2 regions of the Pseudomonas sp. GW821-FHT02B10 genome follow, and region 1 is predicted to be linked to the other one. Evidence: riboswitches for the same ligand, from Rfam matches in the RefSeq annotation. Region 1 holds a riboswitch; the other holds the start of a gene.
The links. A riboswitch is a leader RNA that binds a small molecule or an ion and turns the genes downstream of it on or off. The one in region 1 is predicted to bind cobalamin.
Positions count from the first base shown of each region.

Region 1 (11,021 bases):
CCCTGATCGGTACCCGTTACCGTTTCGGCGGTACCTCTGAAGCCGGTTTCGATTGCAGCGGTTTCATCGGCTATCTGTTCCGTGAAGAAGCCGGCATGAATCTGCCGCGCTCCACCCGTGAAATGATCAACGTTGATGCTCCGCTGGTTGCGCGTAACAAGCTGCAGCCGGGCGATCTGTTGTTCTTCGCCACCAATGGCCGCCGCGGTCGCGTAAGCCACGCTGGCATCTACCTGGGCGATGACCAGTTCATCCACTCCAGCAGCCGCCGCAGCGGTGGCGTGCGGGTGGACAGCCTGGGCGACAGCTACTGGAGCAAGACCTTCATCGAAGCCAAGCGCGCCCTCGCCATGGCCCCGACCGTGGTCACCGCACGCAAGTAAGCGGACTTTTTGTAAGGTGAAGTTAAAGTCTTACTTGAAGTTTGGCGCGTAGGCGCTAGAATCCTGATCTATTGTTGAAAACTAACCGCGTAAGCCCTGCTTACGCGGTTTTGTTTTCGGCCTCACGGCAGAGAAAGCCGCATCCAGATCAGGATTGTTCTGCATATGTCGACGTCGGCCCGCCTTGCATTGATCGTTCTCGCCGCGCTGCTCAGCGCGTGCGCCAGTCGTACCCCGCCACCCGCGCCCGTGGTACGTGCTCCCGTATTCAACACTCCCCAGACCTTCTCGCCGGCTGCCGAAGACGTGCTGTTTCGTGCGTTGGGCCTGGTGGGCACGCCTTATCGCTGGGGCGGCAACACACCGGACTCCGGTTTCGATTGCAGTGGCCTGATCGGCTACGTCTATCGCGACGCAGCCGGTATCTCGCTGCCGCGCTCGACCCGCGAAATGATCGGCATGCGGGCACCGAATGTCGGCAAGAACGCCTTGCAGACCGGCGACCTGATATTTTTTGCCACCAATGGCGGTTCCCAGGTCAGCCATGCGGGCATCTATGTCGGCGAAGGCCGCTTCGTCCATGCGCCGGCCACCGGCGGCACGGTGAAGCTGGACAGTCTGTCCAAGGCCTATTGGCAAAAAGCCTACCTGAGCGCCAAGCGCGTGCTGCAGCCAGAGCATCTGGCGCACAATCCTTAGTCCTGTCTCTGCGTCGAGGTTGCCATGACCGCTCGTACCCTCAACCTCGACGACGCCCTCTATCACTACCTGCTCGACGTTTCCCTGCGCGAAACGCCGCTGTTGCGCCGTCTGCGTGACGAAACCCAGGCGTTGCCCATGGCGCGCTGGCAGGTAGCGCCCGAGCAGGGGCAGTTCCTGGCGTTGCTGATCAAGCTGATCGGTGCCCGGCGTGTGCTGGAGGTGGGGACCTTCACCGGCTATAGCGCCTTGTCCATGGCCGCGGCCTTGCCGGAGGATGGTCAACTGATCTGCTGTGACATCCCGGACGACTACAACGCCACCGCGCGCCGTTACTGGCAGGAAGCAGGTGTCGCCGGACGGATCGAGTTACGCCTGGCACCGGCCCTGGAGACCTTGGCCAGGATCGAGCAGGAGGAGGGCGAGGGTGGTTTCGACCTGGTCTTCATCGACGCCGACAAGGCCAATTACCCGGCTTACCTGGAAAGTGCCCTGCGCCTGCTACGCGTGGGCGGGCTAGCGGTGTTCGATAACACGCTGTGGAGCGGTCGGGTGCTGGAGGAAAATCCCCAGAGCGAAGACACCCGGGCCATCCAGGCACTCAATCGCGCCTTGAAGGATGACCCGCGTGTCGACCTGTCGCTGCTGCCCCTGGGGGACGGCTTGACCCTGTGCCGCAAGCGCTGAACCTATTGCGCCTTGGCTGCTGACACGCGCCAGACTTTGTTGCCGACATCATCGGCCACCAGCAGATCCCCTTGCTTGTCGATCACTACGCCGACCGGGCGCCCCATGGCTTTCTCGTCGGCGTTGAGGAAGCCGGTCAGCACGTCCACCGGTTGGCCTACCGGCTTGCCGTTGGCGAAGGGTACGAAGATCACTTTGTAGCCGCTGTGGGGCTTGCGGTTCCACGAGCCATGCTGGCCGATGAACACGCCTTGGGTGAACGGCGCCGGCAGCTTGCTGCCTTCGGCGAATGCCAGGCCCAGGGAGGCAGTATGCGGGCCGACGGCATAATCCGGGGCGATGGCCTTGGCCACCAGGTCCGGGTTTTGCGAAGTGACTCGCACGTCCACATGCTGGCCGTAATAACTGAATGGCCAGCCATAGAAGGCGCCGTCCTTGACCGAGGTGATGTAGTCCGGCACCAGGTCGCTGCCGATCTCGTCGCGCTCGTTGACCGCGGTCCACAGCTGGCCGCTTTGCGGCTCCCAGGCCATGCCGTTGGGGTTGCGCAGGCCTGAGGCGAAAATCCGTTGCTTGCCGCTGGCGCGGTCGACTTCCCAGATGGCGGCACGGCCTTCTTCCTGGTCCATGCCGTTTTCGCCGACGTTGCTGTTGGAGCCGACCGTGACGTACAGCTTGCTGCCGTCCTTGCTGGCAATCACGTTTTTGGTCCAGTGGTGGTTCAGCTTGCCGCCAGGCAGGTCCACCACCTTGGTCGGCTGGGCGCTGATCCTGGTGTCGCCGTCCTTGTAGGGGAAGCGCAGCAGGCGATCGGTGTCGGCGACGTACAGATCATTGCCCACCAGGGTCATGCCGAACGGCGAGTTGAGGTTTTCCAGGAATGCCGTGCGGGTTTCCGCCACGCCATCGTGATCCTTGTCCCGCAGCAGGGTGATGCGGTTCGGGCTGGGCACACCGGCCCCGGCGCGGCTCATGATCTTGCTGGCGATCCAGCCACGAATACCCTTGCTGTCATCGGGGGAGGGCGGGGCATTGGTCTCCGCCACCAGTACGTCGCCGTTGGGCAGCACGTACAACCAGCGCGGATGGTCCAGGCCTTCGGCGAATGCGGCGACCTGGGTGCCGGCGGCGGCCACCGGTTTGGCGCCTTGCGGCCAGCCGATCGCGGGCGCGATGTTCACGGTCGGGAACAGGGTCTTGTTCGGTTCGGGGAGTTTCGGCGAGGGGCCGGTGCCGTCGGAGACCTGGAGGGTGGAGGTTTCGCCACAGGCACCAAGGCCTGCGGCGACGGCGATCAGGATTGCGTATCGAAGTTTGAGCATGCTGATTTCCCTATGTATGCACGACGTCGGTGTAGTCATAGAGAAGCACAGGTCGGCGATGGTTCAACCCGTTCAGCGCGCTTCTTTGAACAGCACGGCAACGCCGGGGTGATAGTTGCCGGCTTCATTGCGCAATTTGCGGTACGCGTAGGGGAAGTACCAGGCCACGGCGCAGCAATGTTCCTTTTGCAGGTCGTCGACCATGTCCTGCAATTCTTCCGGAGTGGCACTGTGCTGGGTTTTCTGTGGCGTGACGAACAGGCAGCCAAGTTTCAGGTCGCTGGGGTAGCTGGCTTTTTTCGCGTCGCTGGCGACATCCAGCAACGGTTGGGTCAGGTGCAGGCTGTTGACCCGGGGCCAGCGCTGGGTGGTCTGGATGTAGACGCGTTCCTCCTGCGTGGCGATGTACAGGTCGGTGCGGCCGTTGCGGTCGCCGTCCTCGAGCTGTTTTTTGCTCGGTGCGTGTTCCAGGGTGACCATCTCCGCCATCCAGGCTGCCGCCGAGAGCATTCCCAGGTTGGCTTTTTCGTCGAACCAGTACGGGCTTTCGTTATCGCCGCGCACGGCGTTGTAGCGGTCGATGCAATCGAACCAGCGTTCCAGGGCAGGGCGCAGGAATTCCAGTTTCGGATTGCTGATGATCATGCCTTGCATAGGACTTTTCCTATTATTGTTGAGATATTGGAGTTTTTTAACGCGATTATGGCTATTTGATATCACTGCACTGAGTGTGGCACAAGATTGGCGTCATTTTTCCGATATGCAGCATTCGCCGATCTGCGGGGCTTTAATTGACGCTCCACCCCCAACCCTCTAACCTTCGCGACTTGTTTCAGGTGCTCTGTGGCCTTGGGTCGACAGAGTGAAACAGGGAAGCCGGTGAGTACGCGTGCCGAAGGCGCACACACGACGATTCCGGCGCTGCCCCCGCAACGGTAAGTGAGTCAAGACTGCGCCTGATGCCACTGTGTCGACTGTCGACATGGGAAGGCGCGCAGTTGGGCATTCCAGCCACTCACAAGCCCGGAGACCGGCCTGATCCATCCAACGGCATCACGGTGGGCGATGCCAGGCTTGCGCCGTCTATTCCTATTCCTGCCCCCCGTTATCCAGCCCCAACGGAGAGCTGCCCCATGACTGAATCCCCCGATCGTGACGAACGCCATCTGGCGCGCATGTTGCGCAAAAAAGCCGTGATCGATGAACGCATCGCCAACTCGCCGAACGAGTGCGGTTTGCTGCTGGTGCTGACCGGCAACGGCAAAGGCAAAAGCAGCTCGGCCTTCGGCATGCTCGCGCGGGCCATGGGCCACGGCATGCAATGCGGCGTGGTGCAGTTCATCAAGGGCCGCAACAGCACTGGCGAGGAATTGTTCTTCCGGCGCTTCCCGGAGCAGGTGCGTTTCCATGTCATGGGCGAAGGCTTCACCTGGGAAACCCAGGACCGCCAGCGCGACATCGCCGCGGCCGAAGCGGCCTGGGCGGTTTCCCGCGAACTGCTGAGCGATCCGACGATCGGCCTGGTGCTGCTTGATGAACTGAACATCGCCCTCAAGCACGGCTATCTGGACCTGGATCAGGTGCTCAGCGACCTGCAGGCGCGACCGCCGATGCAGCATGTGGTGGTCACCGGACGTGGCGCCAAGCCAGAGATGATCGAGCTGGCCGACACCGTCACCGAAATGGGCATGGTCAAGCATGCCTTCCAGGCCGGGATCAAAGCGCAAAAAGGCGTCGAACTGTGAGTGATGCCCGTCATTGCCCGGCGGTATTGATTGCCGCGCCGGCTTCCGGTCAGGGCAAGACCACCGTGACCGCCGCGCTCGCCCGCCTGCATCGCAATCAGGGACGCAAGGTGCGCGTGTTCAAGTGCGGCCCGGACTTTCTCGACCCGATGATCCTCGAGCGCGCCAGCGGTGCGCCGGTGTATCAACTGGACATGTGGATGGTCGGCGAGCAGGAAAGCCGCCGCCTGTTGTGGGAGGCCGCCGGCGAGGCGGACCTGATCCTGATCGAAGGCGTGATGGGGCTGTTCGACGGCACGCCGTCCAGCGCCGACCTGGCGCGGCATTTCGGGGTGCCGGTGCTCGCGGTGATCGATGGCACGGCCATGGCCCAGACCTTCGGCGCCCTGGCGCTGGGGCTGGCGCGTTATCAGCCGGACTTGCCGTTCGCCGGCGTGCTGGCCAACCGCGTCGGCACCCTGCGGCATGCGCAGTTGCTCGAAGGCAGCCTGACCGAGGGCTTGCGCTGGTACGGCGCGCTGTCCCGGGAGACCGGCATCGAACTGCCCAGCCGCCATCTGGGGTTGGTGCAGGCCAGCGAACTCAACGATCTGGATCTGCGTCTCGACGCCGCCGCGGCCGCCTTGGCGGACAGCTGCGAAGTGGCCTTGCCGCCCGCCGTGGCATTCGCCGCTCCCCAGGTGGTTGCCGTTGAGCCGTTGTTGGCCGGCGTGCGCATTGCCGTGGCCCGCGACGAAGCCTTTGCCTTTACCTATGGCGCGAGCCTGGATCTGCTGCGGGCCATGGGCGCCGAGCTGGTCTTTTTCTCGCCGATCCATGACGCGGTACTGCCTGAGGCAGACAGCCTGTACCTGCCGGGCGGTTACCCGGAACTGCATCACCGGGCGCTGGCGGCGAACGGCTCGATGCTCAGCGCGATCCGCGCGCATCACGCCGCAGGCAAACCCTTGCTCGCCGAGTGTGGCGGCATGTTGTATCTGCTGGATTCCCTGACCGACGTCGACGGCGAGCGCGCCGAACTGCTGGGCCTGTTGCCCGGCGATGCGGTGATGCAAAAGCGCCTGGCGGCCCTGGCCTTGCAGGCGGTGGAGTTGCCGGAAGGTTCGTTGCGCGGGCATACCTATCATCATTCGTTGACCAGCACCGAGCTTGCGCCGATCGCTCGCGGCCTGAGCCCGAATGGCGGGCGCGGCGCGGAAGCGGTTTACCGCGAAGGGCGGATGACCGCCTCTTATGTGCATTTCTATTTTCCGTCCAACCCCGAAGCGGTGGCGTCCCTGCTGGCGCCGGCAGGAGCGAGCGTGCTCGCGCGGCGCCCATGAGCGACAACGCCTTTTCCGCGGCCGAGCGCGACGCGGTCTATCGCGCGATCGCCGAGCGTCGTGACATGCGTCACTTCGTCGGTGGCACGGTCGAGCCGCAGGTCTTGCGTCGCCTGCTGGAGGCGGCGCACCAGGCGCCCAGCGTCGGCCTGATGCAGCCCTGGCGGTTCATCCGTATCAGTGACCGGTCGTTGCGCGGGCAAATCCAGCAACTGGTGGAAGAGGAGCGGGTACGCACCGCCGAGGCCCTGGGCGAACGTTCCGATGAGTTCATGAAGCTCAAGGTCGAAGGCATCAACGACTGCGCCGAGGTCCTGGTGGCGGCGCTGATGGACGACCGTGAGCGGCATATTTTCGGCCGCCGCACCCTGCCGGAAATGGACCTGGCCTCGCTCTCCTGCGCGATTCAGAACCTGTGGCTGGCGGCCCGGGCCGAAGGGCTGGGCATGGGCTGGGTGTCGCTGTTCGAGCCCGCTGCCTTGGCCCAGTTGCTGGGCCTGCCGGCCGGGGCCAAGCCGCTGGCGGTGCTGTGCCTGGGCCCGGTCGGCGAGTTTTACCCGGCGCCGATGCTGGTGCTCGAAGGCTGGGCGCGGGAGCGTCCGCTGAGTGAATTGCTGTATGAAAATTACTGGGGAGTGAGTCAATGAGTGTGGCGTTGCTGAGTGTCGCCGGGGTGGCGCTGGATGCGTTGCTGGGCGAACCCAAGCGCTGGCATCCACTGGTGGTGTTCGGTCGTTTTGCCGATCGCATCGAGCAACGCTTCAACTCCGGTGGCCGCGGCTGGCGCAGTCATGGCGTCACCGCCTGGGTCATCGCGGTGCTGCCGCTGACCCTGCTGGCAACCCTGTTTTCCTGGCTGCCCTACATCGGCTGGTTGTTCGAGATCCTGGCGCTGTATTGCGCCCTTGGCCTGCGCAGCCTCGGCGAGCATGTCGAGCCGGTGGCCCAGGCCTTGCGCAGCGACGACCTGGACCAGGCGCGGCAGCGGGTCGGCTATCTGGTGAGCCGGCAGACCAGCGAGCTGGATGCCACCGAAGTCGCCCGCGCCGCCACCGAGTCGGTGCTGGAAAACGGCAGCGACGCGGTGTTCGCCGCCTTGTTCTGGTTTACCGTGGCCGGTGCGCCGGGCGTGGTGCTCTATCGCCTGAGCAATACCCTGGATGCGATGTGGGGCTATCGTAATGAGCGCTTCGAGCGTTTCGGCTGGGCGGCGGCGAAGATCGACGACCTGCTCAACTACATTCCGGCGCGCCTGGTAGCCCTGACTTACGCATTGCTGGGCAAGACCCGCCTGGCGCTGAAATGCTGGCGCCGCCAGGGGCCGACCTGGGACAGCCCGAATGCCGGGCCGGTGATGGCGGCCGGGGCCGGGGCCCTGGGCGTCGAGCTGGGCGGTGCGGCGATCTATCACGGCGAACTGCACCAGCGCCCGCAATTGGGCGAGGGCGTGGCGGCCGATGCTTCGTCCATCGATCGCGGCTGGCAACTGGTGCAGCGCGGGGTCTGGTTATGGCTGCTGATTCTCTGCGTGGGAGCTGAGTTCTATGCTTGAGCACGGTGGCCGCCTGCGCAAGGCGGCCGAGCAATATGGCATCGCCGAGGCCGACTGGCTGGACCTGTCCAGCGGCCTGGCACCCTGGCCGTGGCCGATTCCCGAGATCGGGATGCGGGCCTGGGCGCGCCTGCCGGAAACCGACGATGGCCTGGAGCAGGCGGCCCGCGACTACTACGGCGCGGCCCATGTGTTGCCGGTGCCCGGTTCCCAGGCGGCGATCCAGCTGCTCCCGCGTTTGCGCCGCGCCGGCAAGGTCGGCGTGCTGTCGCCCTGTTATGCCGAGCACGCCGAAGCCTGGCGCCGCAGCGGCTACATCGTGCGGGAAGTGCTGGAACAGGAAGTGGACTTTTTCCTCGACAGCCTGGACGTGCTGGTGGTGGTCAATCCGAACAATCCCACGGGCTTGAGCCTGACTCCGGAGCGCCTGCTGGACTGGCATGCGCGTCTGGCGCAGCGCGGTGGCTGGCTGGTGGTCGACGAAGCCTTCATGGACAACACTCCCCAGCTGAGCCTGGCGGCCCAGGCCGATCAGGTGGGGTTGATCGTCCTGCGTTCCTTCGGCAAGTTTTTCGGCCTGGCCGGGGTGCGCCTGGGCTTCGTGCTGGCCGAGCTCAAGCTGCTCAAGCTGCTGGCCGAGCAGGTCGGCCCCTGGGCCGTCAGTGGGCCGACCCGGGTGCTGGGCCAGGTGTGCCTGCGCGACCGTGAAGGCCATGGGCGGCAACGGCTGCGCAGTGAAGCGGCGAGCCTGCGCCTGGCGCAGCTGCTCGAGCGCCACGGTCTGAAACCCCAGGGGGGCTGTGCGCTGTTCCAGTGGCTGATCACCGATCGCGCCGAGCTGTTGCATGAGTTCATGGCGCGCCGGGGCATCCTGCTGCGGCTGTTCACCCACAACAGCAGCCTGCGTTTTGGCTTGCCGGCCGATGAAGCCGACTGGTCGCGTCTCGAACAGGCCTTCGTCGCCTACGCCAAGGAACATCCATGACCACCCTGATGGTGCAGGGCACCACTTCCGACGCCGGTAAAAGCACCCTGGTGACGGCGCTCTGCCGCTGGCTGACGCGCCAGGGCGTCAGCGTCGTGCCCTTCAAACCGCAGAACATGGCCCTCAACAGCGCGGTGACCGCCGACGGTGGCGAGATCGGTCGGGCCCAGGCAGTACAAGCCCAGGCCGCGCACCTGGAGCCGCACACCGACATGAACCCGGTGCTGCTCAAGCCCAACAGTGACACCGGGGCCCAGGTGATCATTCACGGTCGTGCGGTGACCACCATGAACGCGGTGGCCTATCACGACTACAAGGCCATCGCCATGCAGGCGGTGCTGGCCTCTCACCAACGCCTGAGCGTGGCCTATCCGGTGGTGATGGTGGAAGGCGCGGGCTCGCCGGCGGAGATCAATCTGCGGGCCGGCGACATTGCCAATATGGGCTTTGCCGAAGCGGTGGACTGCCCGGTGCTGCTGATCGCCGACATCAACCGTGGCGGGGTTTTCGCCCATCTGGTGGGCACCCTGGATCTGTTGTCGCCAAGCGAGCAGGCGCGGGTCAAAGGTTTCATCATCAACCGTTTTCGCGGTGATATCGCCCTGTTGCAACCGGGCCTCGACTGGCTCGAAGCGCGTACCGGCAAGCCGGTGATCGGCGTGTTGCCCTATGTGCTGGACCTGCATCTGGAAGCCGAAGACGGTATCGACCAGCGTCAGGCCGACAAGGCCGAGCAGGTGCTGAAAGTACTGGTGCCGGTATTGCCGCGCATCAGCAATCACACCGACTTCGACCCGCTGCGCCTGCACCCCCAGGTGGACCTGCAATTCATCGGTCCCGGCCAGGCGATTCCGCCGGCCGACCTGATCATCCTGCCCGGCTCGAAAAGCGTGCGCAGCGACCTGGCGTACCTGCGCGCCCAGGGCTGGGACACAGCCATCGCCCGGCACCTGCGCTACGGCGGCAAGTTGCTGGGTATCTGCGGCGGTTTGCAGATGCTCGGCGAGCAGCTGCACGACCCTTTGGGGTTGGAAGGCGCGCCAGGCTCCAGCGCGGGATTGGGGCTGCTGGCGTTCGAAACGGTGCTGGAACAAGAGAAGCAGTTGCGCAATGTGCGTGGACGTCTGGCGCTGGAGGAGGCCGAGGTCAGCGGTTATGAGATCCATGCCGGCGTCACGACGGGGCCTGCGCTGGAACTGGCCGCCGTGACCCTGGACGACGGTCGCCGCGACGGCGCGCGCAGCGACGACGGGCAGATTCTCGGCACCTACCTGCACGGTCTGTTCGAGGCGCCGGCGGCCTGCAGTGCGTTGCTGCGCTGGGCGGGTTTGCGCGAGGTGCAAGCGGTCGACTACCACGCTCTGCGCGAGCGTGATATCGAGCGCCTGGCCGATCTGGTGGAGCAGCACCTGGACACCGAGCACCTGCGCCAGCTTTGCGGGCTTTAGAGCGTCGGCGCCGGCATTGCCGCGCCGCTGTGGCTGTACCTCAATTCAAGGGTTTCCAAGCATGTTGCAACTGATCCTCGGCGGTGCCCGTTCCGGTAAGAGTCGCCTGGCGGAAAAGCTCGCCGGCGCGAGCGGCCTGGCCGTGACCTATATCGCCACCAGCCAGGCGCTGGACGGCGAAATGAGTCAGCGCATCGCGCATCACCGCGAACGGCGCCCGGCCCAATGGGCATTGATCGAGGAGCCGTTGGAATTGGCGCGGGTGCTGCGCGAAAGCGCGAGCGCCGAGCGCTGCCTGCTGGTGGATTGCCTGACCTTGTGGCTGACCAACCTGTTGCTGCTGGAGGATGCCCAGCGGCTCGCCAGTGAGCGCGAAGCGCTGCTGGAGTGCCTGGCGTCGCTGCCGGGCGAAATCATTTTTGTCAGCAACGAGACTGGAATGGGTGTCGTGCCGCTGGGCGAGTTGACTCGCCGTTATGTCGATGAAGCCGGTTGGCTGCATCAAGCCCTGGCCGAGCGTTGTCAGCGGGTAGTGCTGACGGTGGCCGGCCTGCCCCTGACTCTGAAAGGAACTGCGTTATGAATGACTTCTGGTGGCTGCGGCCGTGCAAGGCGCTCGACACTCAAGCCCTGGAGGCGGCGCGGTCGCGTCAGCAGCAATTGACCAAGCCCGCGGGTTCGCTGGGGCAGTTGGAGCGGGTCGCGGTACAGCTGGCCGGCTTGCAGGGGCGGGTCAAGCCTGGCCTGGAGCAGCTGTGGATTGCGATTTTCGCCGGCGACCACGGGGTGGTGGCCGAGGGGGTTTCGGCTTATCCGCAGGCAGTCACGGGGCAGATGCTGCACAACTTCGTCAGCGGCGGCGCGGCCATCAGCGTGTT
Region 1 covers NZ_JBWKVU010000005.1:21,507-32,527, reverse strand. Annotated here, with positions in the region: gene AC07VU_RS12835 (C40 family peptidase) at 1-383, shown strand, start outside; gene AC07VU_RS12830 (C40 family peptidase) at 549-1,082, shown strand; gene AC07VU_RS12825 (class I SAM-dependent methyltransferase) at 1,107-1,769, shown strand; gene AC07VU_RS12820 (PQQ-dependent sugar dehydrogenase) at 1,772-3,091, opposite strand; gene AC07VU_RS12815 (hypothetical protein) at 3,164-3,745, opposite strand; cobalamin riboswitch at 3,909-4,144, shown strand; gene cobO (cob(I)yrinic acid a,c-diamide adenosyltransferase) at 4,225-4,836, shown strand; gene AC07VU_RS12805 (cobyrinic acid a,c-diamide synthase CobB) at 4,833-6,158, shown strand; gene bluB (5,6-dimethylbenzimidazole synthase) at 6,155-6,805, shown strand; gene cbiB (adenosylcobinamide-phosphate synthase CbiB) at 6,802-7,710, shown strand; gene cobD (threonine-phosphate decarboxylase CobD) at 7,703-8,695, shown strand; gene AC07VU_RS12785 (cobyric acid synthase) at 8,692-10,143, shown strand; gene cobU (bifunctional adenosylcobinamide kinase/adenosylcobinamide-phosphate guanylyltransferase) at 10,205-10,726, shown strand; gene cobT (nicotinate-nucleotide--dimethylbenzimidazole phosphoribosyltransferase) at 10,723-11,021, shown strand, end outside.

Region 2 (11,021 bases), on a different contig from region 1:
GCTCTGGCGCAGCGGCCAGCACAGCCATCCGCAACTGCCGCCGCTACGCTGGAAACGCAAGCCCCTGGCCTCCCTGGCGACCATGGCCATCGTCCGCCTGCAGATGCATCGCCTGAGTCGCGGGCGCACGCCCAAACCTCAAGTACGCCCCTGGCTGGCGCTGCTGCTCGACCAGTTGAACAGCGCCAGGCGCACGCGCCAGTACCGACAGGAAATGGCCAGGTAATAGCCGATACAAGAGCGCCAGCAAGGGGACGCTCTTGCCCGCGCTCAAGGGAAAGGACGGGGCACCCGAGCAAACGCATCCGTCCGTCGGCTGGTAATGCTCGATTCGCGCAGCGGATCGCAAAAAACATCCAGGGCACCCAGCAAAAAAATACGCCGCTGCTAGGATTTCCGGCGGACCTCACCCTAATAAAGGAGCAACACATGAGAGTCGTCCCCCTTGCCTTGGCTTGCGCCCTCACCCTCGGACTCGCCGGTTGCAATTCCATCGCCGGCAAGACCAATACCCTGAGCGATGAACAGATCAAATCCCAGACCAGCGGCGCCCTGGGTTATGCGCCCTCGGACGTCAGCATCGTCAGCCGTCGCACCGAAGGCACCAACACCTACGTGGCCTTGAAAACCAACGACAACAAGGAGTTCAACTGCATCATCAACGGCGGCAACCTGCTCACCCTGGGCATGACCAACCCGCCTTCCTGCGCCAGGAAAGGCGAAGCCATCCGTTCCGCTCCTTTCGGCGGCTGAAACGCTGATCCGGGGGCAGTCGTCAGCCGGCTCACGGCCGGACTGCCCTCACCCCATCACACCCCATCGATATGCCGGTACTGTGCATCCAGCTGCTGCGCCAGCTCGCGAGCGCGGCCGAGGCGGATCGGCCCGCGTTCAATATCGATCAACAGAGTCGGACAACCCAGGCGCTCCAAGGGCGGCAAGGTCTTGAGCCGGCCATCGGTGAGCAGCAGTACCCGTTGCTGCTCGGCCGGGTAACGCTTGTGCCGCGAGACCAGCCACCGTCCCGCCTCGGCCAAGGCCGCCAGTAACGGCGTGCCGCCGCCCGCGCCCAGCCCGTCGAGCCAGTCGCGCAGATCCTTCGAGGCCTTCAGGCCCTGCACCTGCCAGTTCGGCGCGCGGCCGCTGGCGGTCAGCAAGGCCAGGCGCGCGCGCTGCCGGTAGGCATCATCGAACAGCTGGGCCAGCAGGCCCTTGGCATCGCTCAGTGCCTGATGGCGGCGGGTCGAGGCCGACGCATCGACGATCACCAGCCACAGCTCATGGGGCGAACGGCTGCGCAGGTGCCACAACAGATCGTCACGCTGGCGGGGCCGGCCGTTGAGCAAGGTGCCCGGCCAGTTGATCGAGCCGTGGACGGCCGCGCGCGCACGGCCTTGCCTGCCCTTGTCCAACCGCCCGGCGCGGGACTTGGCATTCGCCCCCGCGTCGGACCGGGGGTGAATGCCTAGGGCTTTTTTGGCCAGCTCGGCACTTCACGCCGGACGCCGGTGGCCAGCGCCTGGGCCGGCAATTCACCCCATTGGCCCTGGCCTTCGGCGGGGCTGGATTGGGCCGGGGATGGCGCGGAAGACGGCTGCGGCTGATGCGCCGCGCTCGGCGGGTGGTCGCGACGGCGATGGCGCAGGGCGAATTCGGCCACGGCGTCTATGTCCTGCTCCTCGATAGCCCGGGCACCACGCCAGGCCGCATGAGCGCGGGCGGCACGCAGCCAGACCAGGTCCGCGCGCAGGCCATCGACGCCGGCGGCGAAACAGCGTTCGGTGATCCGCTCCAGCGCTCGATCGTCCAGGGCGATCTCCGCCAGCAACAGACGCGCCTGCTGGCAGCGCTGGCGCAGCGCCGCCTGCTCGGCGGCCCACTGCTGGCAGAAACCCTGGGGATCGCTGTCGAAATCCAGCCGCCGACGAATGATCTGCCCCCGCTCAGTGGGCGGCGTCTGCCCGCTCAGGAAGACGTTGAGGCCAAAGCGGTCCAGCAGTTGCGGGCGCAGCTCGCCCTCCTCCGGGTTCATGGTGCCGATCAGCACGAACCTGGCCGAGTGCCGGTGGGAAATACCGTCGCGCTCGATCAGGTTGGTGCCACTGGCGGCCACGTCCAGCAGCAGGTCCACCAGATGGTCCGGCAGCAGGTTCACCTCGTCGACGTAGAGCACCCCGCCATCGGCCTTGGCCAACACCCCCGGGGAAAACTGCGCCCGGCCTTCGCCCAGCGCCGCGTCCAGGTCCAGGGTACCGACCAGGCGTTCCTCGGTCGCGCCCAGGGGCAAGGTGACGAACTGCCCGCTAGCCAGCAGGTCCGCCAGGCCGCGGGCCAAGGTCGACTTGGCCATGCCCCGCGGGCCTTCGATCAACACCCCGCCGATTTTCGGGTCGATGGCCGTCAGGCACAGCGCCAGTTTCAGGTCATCGGCGCCGACCACGGCGGACAGCGGGAAATGTGGGGTATCGCTCATGTCGGTTCTCGGTAAAGGGGTGCACGAACATCAATCGATGTAGCCGCTGCCGCAGGCTGCGATTGACGACGCAGTCGGCATAAAACAGACGACGCATTGGTATCTGACAGGCCGCGTCGCCTGTCCCAGCGGGCCCTGCGGGCCCGATCGCAGCCTGCGGCAGCGGCTACAGGGACATCAGCCATCTTCTTCGATATCCAGCAGCAGGTTTTCCAGGGCCTCGCGGTACTCGCCGGGCGCCTGCCACATCCCGCGCTGCTGGGCTTCGAGCAGGCGTTCGGTCATGTCGCGCAACGCATGGGGATTGTGCTGCCGGATGAATTCGCGGGTCGCGGGGTCCAGCAGATAGGCGTCGGCCAGCAGGGCGTACTGGTGATCGTCGATCAGTTCGGTGGTGGCGTCGAAGGCGAACAGATTATCCACGGTGGCGGCCATTTCAAAGGCGCCCTTGTAGCCGTGGCGCTTCACCCCTTCGATCCACTTCGGGTTGGCTGCGCGGGAGCGGATCACCCGGTTCAGCTCTTCCTTGAGGCTGCGGATCTTCGGCAGGTCCGGCTGGCTGTGGTCGCCGTGGTAGCTGGCGGCCTTTTCGCCGCTGAGGCTTTCCACCGCCGCGAGCATGCCGCCCTGGAACTGGTAGTAGTCGTTGGAATCCAGCAGGTCGTGCTCGCGGTTGTCCTGGTTCTGCAGCACCGCCTGCACCTGGCTCAGGCGCTGGGCGAACTGGCCACGGGCCGCGGTGCCTTCGTCGGCGCCGCCATAGGCGTAGCCGCCCCAGTTCAGGTAGACCTCGGCCAGGTCCTCGCGGCTCTGCCACAGGCGAGCGTCGATAGCGCCCTGCACGCCCGCGCCATAGGCCCCGGGCTTGGCGCCGAAGATCCGCCAGCCGGCCTGGCGCTGCGCGGCCTCGGCATCGAGACCGGACTGCAGCAGCGCTTCACGCTCGGCGCGGACCTTGGCCGCCAGCGGGTTGAGGTCGTCCGGCTCGTCCAGCGCGGCCACCGCCTGCACCGCGGCGTCGAACAGACGGATCAGGTTGGCGAAGGCATCGCGGAAGAACCCGGACACCCGTAAAGTCACGTCCACCCGTGGGCGGTCCAGCAGGCTCAGCGGCAGGATCTCGAAGTCGTCGACCCGCTGGCTGCCGGTGGCCCACACCGGGCGCACGCCCATCAGCGCCATGGCCTGGGCGATATCGTCGCCGCCGGTGCGCATGGTCGCCGTGCCCCACACCGACAGGCCTAATTGGCGCAGGTGGTCGCCATGGTCCTGCAGGTGCCGTTCGAGGATCAGGCTGGCCGACTGGAAACCGATGCGCCAGGCGGTGGTGGTCGGCAGGTTGCGCACGTCCACCGAGTAGAAATTGCGCCCGGTGGGCAGCACGTCCAGGCGTCCACGACTCGGTGCGCCGCTGGGCCCGGCCGGCACGAAACGCCCGCCCAGGGCATCCAGCAAACCACGCATTTCCGCCGGGCCGCAGGCATCCAGGCGCGGCGCCACTACCTCGCGCAGGCTGTCGATGATCGCCTTGACCTCGCTCCAGCCGGGCTCGTTCAGTTGCTCGACCTCACCGGCCAAGGCCGCTTCTATCAAGCGCCCGGCAAACAGCTCCAGGCGCTCGCGGGTATCGCCGGCAGTGCGCCACAGTTGCTCACTGAGGTCCTGCAAGGCCTGTGGCCGGCGCCCGCTCCAGGGCTCGGCCAGGGCGCAATCCAGCGGATCGAAACCCAGCTCGAAGGCCTTGGCCAGGGCCCGCAACAGGCTCGACTGCGCGCCCCGGCCATCGCCACGGGGAATGCGCAGCAAGGCCAGCAAGGTGTCGATACGCAGGCGGCCCACGGGCGATTCGCCGAACACATGCAGGCCGTCGCGGATCTGCGACTCCTTCAGGTCGCACAGGTAGGTGTCCAGGCGCGGTAGCCACAGCGCCGCGTCGGCCTCGCCGTCGAGCTGTCCGTCCAGTTGCAGTTCGCGGTCGATCCGGGTCACCCGCACCAGCTTGAGAATGTCCTTCTGCAACTCGCGGGCGCGGCGCGGATCGAGCAACTGGGCTTCGTAGTACTCGTCGGCCAGCAGTTCCAGGTCGCGCAGCGGGCCGTAGGTTTCCGCGCGGGTCAGCGGCGGCATCAGGTGGTCGATGATCACCGCCTGGGTCCGGCGCTTGGCCTGGGCGCCCTCGCCCGGGTCATTGACGATGAATGGATAGATATTCGGCAGCGGTCCCAGCAGCACGTCCGGCCAGCAGCTTTCGGACAGGCCGACGCCCTTGCCCGGCAGCCACTCCAGGTTGCCGTGCTTGCCGACGTGGATCAGCCCGTGGGCACCGTAGGTCTGGCGCAGCCAGAAGTAGAACGCCAGGTACCCGTGGGGCGGCACCAGGTCCGGGTCGTGATAGACCGCGCTCGGATCGACCTGATAACCGCGCGCCGGCTGGATGCCGACAAAGGTCAGGCCAAAACGCAGGCCGGCGATCATCAGCCGCCCACCGCGGAACATCGGGTCGTTTTCCGGCCCGCCCCAGCGTTCCGTCACCGCCAGGCGATTGGCTTCGGGCAGCGCGTCGAACATGGCCTGGTACTCCTCCAGCGCCAGGCTTTGCTGGCACGGACGCAGGTCGAGGCTGTCCAGGTCGTTGCTGACGCCGCCGAGCAGTTGCTGGATCAGCGCCGTCCCGCTGTCCGGCAACTCGGCCGGCAGCGGGTAACCCTCGGCTTGCAGGGCACGCAGGATATTCAGCGCCGCCGCCGGCGTGTCCAGGCCCACGCCATTGCCGATGCGGCCGTCGCGGGTCGGGTAGTTGGCGAGGATCAGGGCGATGCGTTTTTCAGCATTCGGCAGCCGGGCCAGATCGACCCAGCGCCGCGCCAGTTCGGCGACAAAGTCCATGCGCTCGGGGGCGGAGCGGTAGCAGACCACGTCCGACTGGCTGCGCTCGCTGCGCCAGGCCAGGTCCTTGAAGCTGATGGGCCGGCTGATGATGCGCCCGTCCAGTTCCGGCAAGGCAATGTGCATCGCCAGGTCCCGCGGCCCCAGGCCCTGCTCGCTGGCGCGCCAGCCGGGTTCGTTGTCCTGGGCACAGATGGCCTGGATCACCGGGATATCGCGGCGGAACGGTCGCAGGTGCGGCGCCTCCGGGCTGGACTGGGCAAAGCCGGTGGTGTTGAGAATCACCCCGGCCTCGACTTCATCCAGCAGGTCCTCGACCACCGCCAGGCAACCGGGCTCTTTCAGGCTGGCCAGGGCAATCGGCAGCGGGTTCAGGCCCGCCGCCAACAATCGCCGGCAGAACTCATCGATAAAGGCAGTGTTGGCCGCCTGCAAATGCGAGCGGTAGAACAGCAGCGCCGCCACCGGCTGGCCGGCCCGCCAGTCGGCGTGCCAGTCGCTGAGGGCGGCGCTGCTTTTGTGCGGGTGGTAGATCGCCGTGCGCGGCAGGGTCTGCGGCTCGGACCAAGGGTAATCGCGCCCCAGCCAGCCACTGGCCAGGCAGCGGTACAGGTTCAGCGCATTGCCCATGCCACCCTGGCGCAGGAAGTGCCAGAGGCGTTCGCGGTCGCCGGCGGGCACCGTGCTCAGGTCGCTCAGTTCCGGGTCCGGACGGTCGTCGCCCGGCACCAGGATCAGCTGCACGCCGCGTTGCGCCAGCTGCACCAGTTGCTCGATGCCATAACGCCAATAGGCGATGCCGCCGTGCAGGGAAAGCAGGATCACCTTGGCGTGGCGCAGCACCTGGTCGACATACAGGTCGACCGAGGCATGGTTCTGCACCTGCATCGGGTTAGCCAGGCGAAAGCTCGGGTAGTCCTCCGGCAATTGCTGCGCCGCCTCGGCCAGCAGCGCCAGGCTGGAGTCGCCGCTGCACAGGATCACCAGCTCGGCGGGGGTCTGTCCAAGGTCGGCAATGTTGTCATCCGACACGAAACCGCCGGGCTGGGTCCTGAGCAGGTGCATGGCTTACACGCTGAGGGCGGCGCGCAATTGCGCTTCGAGCAGGGTCGCGTCCAGTTCCTGGCCGATCAGCACCAGGCGCGTGGTGCGCGCTTCATCGGCGCCCCACTGGCGGTCGAAGTGCTTGTCGAAGCGGGTGCCCACGCCCTGGATCAACAGGCGCATCGGCTTGTTGGGGATCGCCGCGAAGCCCTTGACCCGCAGGATGCCGTGCTGCACCACCAGTTGGGTCAGGGCGTCCAGCAGCAGGCTTTCGTCGGCCTGGGGCAGCTCGATGGAGATCGAATCGAAGGCGTCGTGGTCATGATCATCATGATCGTCGCCATCGTGGTGATGATCGTGATGGCTGTGGCGGCCGTCGATGTGTTCTTCCGAACCGTTGCCCAGGCCCAGCAACACGTCCAGCGGCAGGCGACCGCTGCTGGCTTCAATGACTTTCACCGCCGGCGGCAGCTCCTCGGCCACTTCCAGGCGCACCTTGGCCAGGTCTGCCGGGTTGATCAGGTCGGCCTTGTTGAGGATCACCAGGTCGGCGCTGGACAACTGGTCGGCGAACAGCTCATGCAGCGGCGACTCATGGTCCAGGTTCGGGTCAAGCTTGCGCTGGGCGTCGACCTGGTCCGGGAAGGCGGCGAAGGTGCCGGCGGCCACGGCCGGGCTGTCGACCACAGTGATCACCGCGTCGACGGTGCAGGCGCTGCGGATTTCCGGCCACTGGAATGCCTGGACCAAAGGTTTGGGCAGGGCCAGGCCAGAGGTTTCAATGAGGATATGGTCGAGGTCGCCGCGACGGGCCACCAGTTCGCGCATCACCGGGAAAAACTCTTCCTGCACGGTGCAGCACAGGCAGCCGTTGGCCAGCTCGTAGACGCGACCGCTGGCTTCTTCCTCGGTGCAACCGATGGAACACTGTTTGAGGATCTCGCCGTCGATGCCCAGCTCGCCGAATTCGTTGACGATCACCGCGATGCGTCGGCCCTGGGCGTTGTCCAGCATGTGCCGCAGCAAGGTGGTTTTGCCCGAGCCGAGGAAGCCGGTAACGATGGTGACGGGAAGTTTGGCCAGTGTTTTCATCGGATGCCCTTTGGCAAGGTGGCGGGCATACGGGACGAGAACCGCGCAGGCAACTGCACGGAAGGGTTCGCCACCGGATCACCCCGCCCGGTTGTAGTGAGAATCAGGTCCGAGGCAGGTCTCCTGGCTGACGGCGTGCCGGTCGTTCGACTGGCCAACGATGCGCCTTCCCGCCGCCTGGCAGTGGCCTTGCATCGTTCATCACCGTTTACAGTTGCGGGGGCAGCCGCGGCTTGGACCGCGTTCCCTTCTTAGCTTCGACAGACGCCGAAGAACCTCGAGAGCGCAAGGCTACGCAGAGCTTGGGGGGCGGTCAATGTCCATGCAGCACGAGGACAGGCCAATTGCGATCGAAAACGAGAACCCTTGCCAATTGACGCCCCTCCCTCGCCCATGCTCTCCTACACACCTTGTTACGGGTGCCCTTCACAGGGTGAAACGGGAAACCGGTGCGTCACAGGCCAAAAGCCTTGATCAGTCCGGTGCTGCCCCCGCAACGGTAAGCGAGCGAAGAATCAGATCCACTGTGCCAGCAGTCCGGCATGGGAAGGCGATTCTTGCAGGCGTGGCGCAAGCCCCGCCCCTCGCGAGCCCGGAGACCGGCCCGCTACACAGTCATAACAAACCCGCGGTGGGCGGGCGCTGTTAATTCCCCGCAAGCCCGTCTCGCGGGGTTTTGCTGCGCTCGATTCACCCGCTGACACACCAGAGGGAAGCGCCATGTCGATCATCAGCAGCACCAGCCACTCCAGCAGCAGTACCGCCACCCTGAGCCAACGCCTGGTCGCCGCCATCGGCGCCTCGATTCTCGGTGCGTGCCTTGTGTATTTCGCCGGCTTCTCCCATATCGAAGCGGTGCACAACGCCGCCCACGATACCCGCCACAGCGCCGCCTTCCCTTGCCACTGAGACCTGCCGACATGATCAAGCGTATCGCGCAAACCGCGGGGTTCACCGGGTTGCTGGCGGCCCTGTTGCTGACCCTGCTGCAAAGCTTCTGGGTCGCGCCGCTGATCCTGGAGGCGGAAACCTACGAGAAGGCCCCGGCCGCCCAGCATGAAGAAGCGCATGAGCATGCCGCCGGCACCGCCGCCCACAGCCACGACGCCGAAGCCTGGGAGCCGGAAGACGGCTGGCAGCGCGTGCTGTCCACCACCGGCGGCAACCTGGTGGTCGCCGTGGGGTTCGCCCTGATGCTTGCCGGCCTCTACACCCTGCGCGCGCCGAACCGTACTTCCCAGGGCCTGCTCTGGGGCCTGGCCGGTTATGCGACTTTCTGCCTGGCGCCGACCCTCGGCCTGCCGCCCGAACTGCCGGGCACCGCCGCCGCGGACCTGGCGCAACGGCAGATCTGGTGGGTCGGTACCGCCGCTTCCACCGCGGCCGGCATTGCCCTGATCGTCTTCGCCCGGAACTGGCTGCTGAAAGTGCTGGGCGTGGCCATTCTCGCCGTGCCGCACCTCATCGGCGCGCCGCAGCCGCAAGTGCATTCGATGCTCGCCCCGGAGGAGCTGGAGGCGCAGTTCAAGATCGCTTCGCAGTTGACCAACGCCGCGTTCTGGCTGGCCCTGGGCCTGATCAGCGCCTGGCTGTTCCGCCGCAAGAGCGACGATCAGTACTCGGCATGACGCAGGCCAGCACAGCGCCGACCCTGGTGGTCGGCCTGGGCTGCCAGCGGGGCTGCCCGGTGGAGACCTTGCGCACCCTGCTCGACCAGACCCTGAGCACCCACCGCATCGACCCCGGGCAGATCAAGGCCCTGGCCAGCATCGACCTGAAACGCGAGGAACCCGGGCTGCTGGCCCTGGCCGCGCAACTGGACTTGCCCCTGACCTGTTTCAGCAGTAACCAGCTGACGCCTTATGTGCTGCAACTCAGCCATCGTTCGCAGATCGCCTACGAACGCACCGGCTGTTACGGCGTCGCCGAAAGTGCCGCCCTGGCCCTGGCCGAACAGCTGGCCCGAAGCCCGGCAAAGCTGCTGGTCCCACGGCAGAAATACGCCCAGGCAACCCTCGCCTTGGCCTGCTCCGGGTAAATCTTCGATAATCCCCGCCGCTGATCATGAGCAATCTTCATCTGTGAGGTTGCCTCGCCCCTTTTTTCACAGGAGAACGCCATGACCGTCTTTTTTATCGGCGCAGGTCCCGGCGACCCGGAACTGATCACCGTCAAGGGCCAGCGGCTGATCCACAGCTGCCCGGTCATCATCTATGCCGGCTCCCTGGTGCCCGAAGCAGTGCTCCAGGGGCATAGCGCCGAACAGCTGGTCAACAGCGCCGAGCTGCACCTGGAACAGATCATCGAGCTGATCAAGGACGCCCATGGCAAAGGCCAGGACGTGGCCCGGGTACATTCCGGCGACCCCAGCCTGTACGGCGCCATCGGCGAGCAGATTCGCTGCCTGCGCGAGCTGGGCATCCCCTTCGAGATCATCCCCGGCGTGACGGCCACCGCGGCCTGCGCGGCCTTGCTGGGGGCCGAACTGACTCTGCCGGACGTCGCCCAGAGCGTGATCCTGACCCGTTATGCCGACAAGACCTCGATGCCCGCCGGCGAGGCATTCGCCAGCCTGGCCGCCCACGGCACCACCATGGCGATTCACCTGGGGGTCAACCATCTGGAAAAGATTGTCGCCGAGCTGCTGCCCCACTACGGCGCCGACTGCCCGATTGCCGTGGTGCACCGGGCGACCTGGCCGGACCAGGACTGGGTGCTCGGCACCCTGGCGGACATCGCCGAAAAGGTCCAGGCCAAGGGTTTTCGGCGCACGGCGCTGATCCTGGTGGGCCGGGTGCTGGCCACGGACAGTTTCAGTGAGTCGTCGTTGTATCGCGCGGGGCATGCGCATCTGTATCGGCCCTGAGGGCATCGCGATCCAGGCGACACGGCGCACCTCAAATCACAAGCATCAGGCATAAAAAAACGGCGCTCACGGGGCGCCGTTTTTCATGTTCGCAGCGAACGCCTTACTTAGTAGTAGGCGTTTTCTTTCTGCGTGTGGTCGGTGACGTCACGTACTCCCTTGAGCTCGGGAATGCGCTCGAGCAGGGTGCGCTCGATGCCTTCCTTCAGGGTCACGTCGGCCTGGCCGCAGCCTTGGCAACCACCACCGAACTGCAGCACGGCGATGCCGTCCTCGACCACATCGATCAGGCTGACCTGGCCGCCGTGGCTGGCCAGCCCCGGGTTGATCTCGGTTTGCAGGTAGTAGTTGATGCGCTCGTTGACCGGGCTGTCGGCGTTGACCATCGGCACCTTGGCGTTGGGTGCCTTGATGGTCAGCTGGCCGCCCATGCGGTCGGTGGCGTAGTCGACCACCGCGTCATCGAGGAAACCTTCGCTGAAGGCGTCGATGTAGGCGGTGAAGCTCTTCAGCCCCAGGGCTTTGTCTTCGGGTTTTTCTTCACCCGGCTTGCAATAGGCAATGCAGGTCTCGGCGTACTGAGTCCCTGGCTGGGTGATAAAGATGCGGATGCCAATGCCCGGGGTGTTCTGCTTGGAGAGCAGATCAGCCAGATAATCG
Region 2 covers NZ_JBWKVU010000004.1:284,464-295,484, reverse strand. Annotated here, with positions in the region: gene AC07VU_RS11830 (NADH:flavin oxidoreductase/NADH oxidase family protein) at 1-226, shown strand, start outside; gene AC07VU_RS11825 (hypothetical protein) at 430-753, shown strand; gene AC07VU_RS11820 (vWA domain-containing protein) at 810-1,412, opposite strand; gene AC07VU_RS11815 (magnesium chelatase ATPase subunit I) at 1,466-2,473, opposite strand; gene cobN (cobaltochelatase subunit CobN) at 2,651-6,424, opposite strand; gene cobW (cobalamin biosynthesis protein CobW) at 6,428-7,495, opposite strand; cobalamin riboswitch at 7,592-7,790, opposite strand; cobalamin riboswitch at 7,896-8,117, shown strand; gene AC07VU_RS11800 (CbtB domain-containing protein) at 8,216-8,404, shown strand; gene AC07VU_RS11795 (CbtA family protein) at 8,416-9,123, shown strand; gene AC07VU_RS11790 (cobalamin biosynthesis protein) at 9,120-9,533, shown strand; gene cobM (precorrin-4 C(11)-methyltransferase) at 9,615-10,361, shown strand; gene nfuA (Fe-S biogenesis protein NfuA) at 10,469-11,021, opposite strand, start outside.
Region 2: linked by a shared signal. The riboswitch ahead of AC07VU_RS11800 (CbtB domain-containing protein) and the one ahead of cobO (cob(I)yrinic acid a,c-diamide adenosyltransferase) in region 1 are both predicted to bind cobalamin.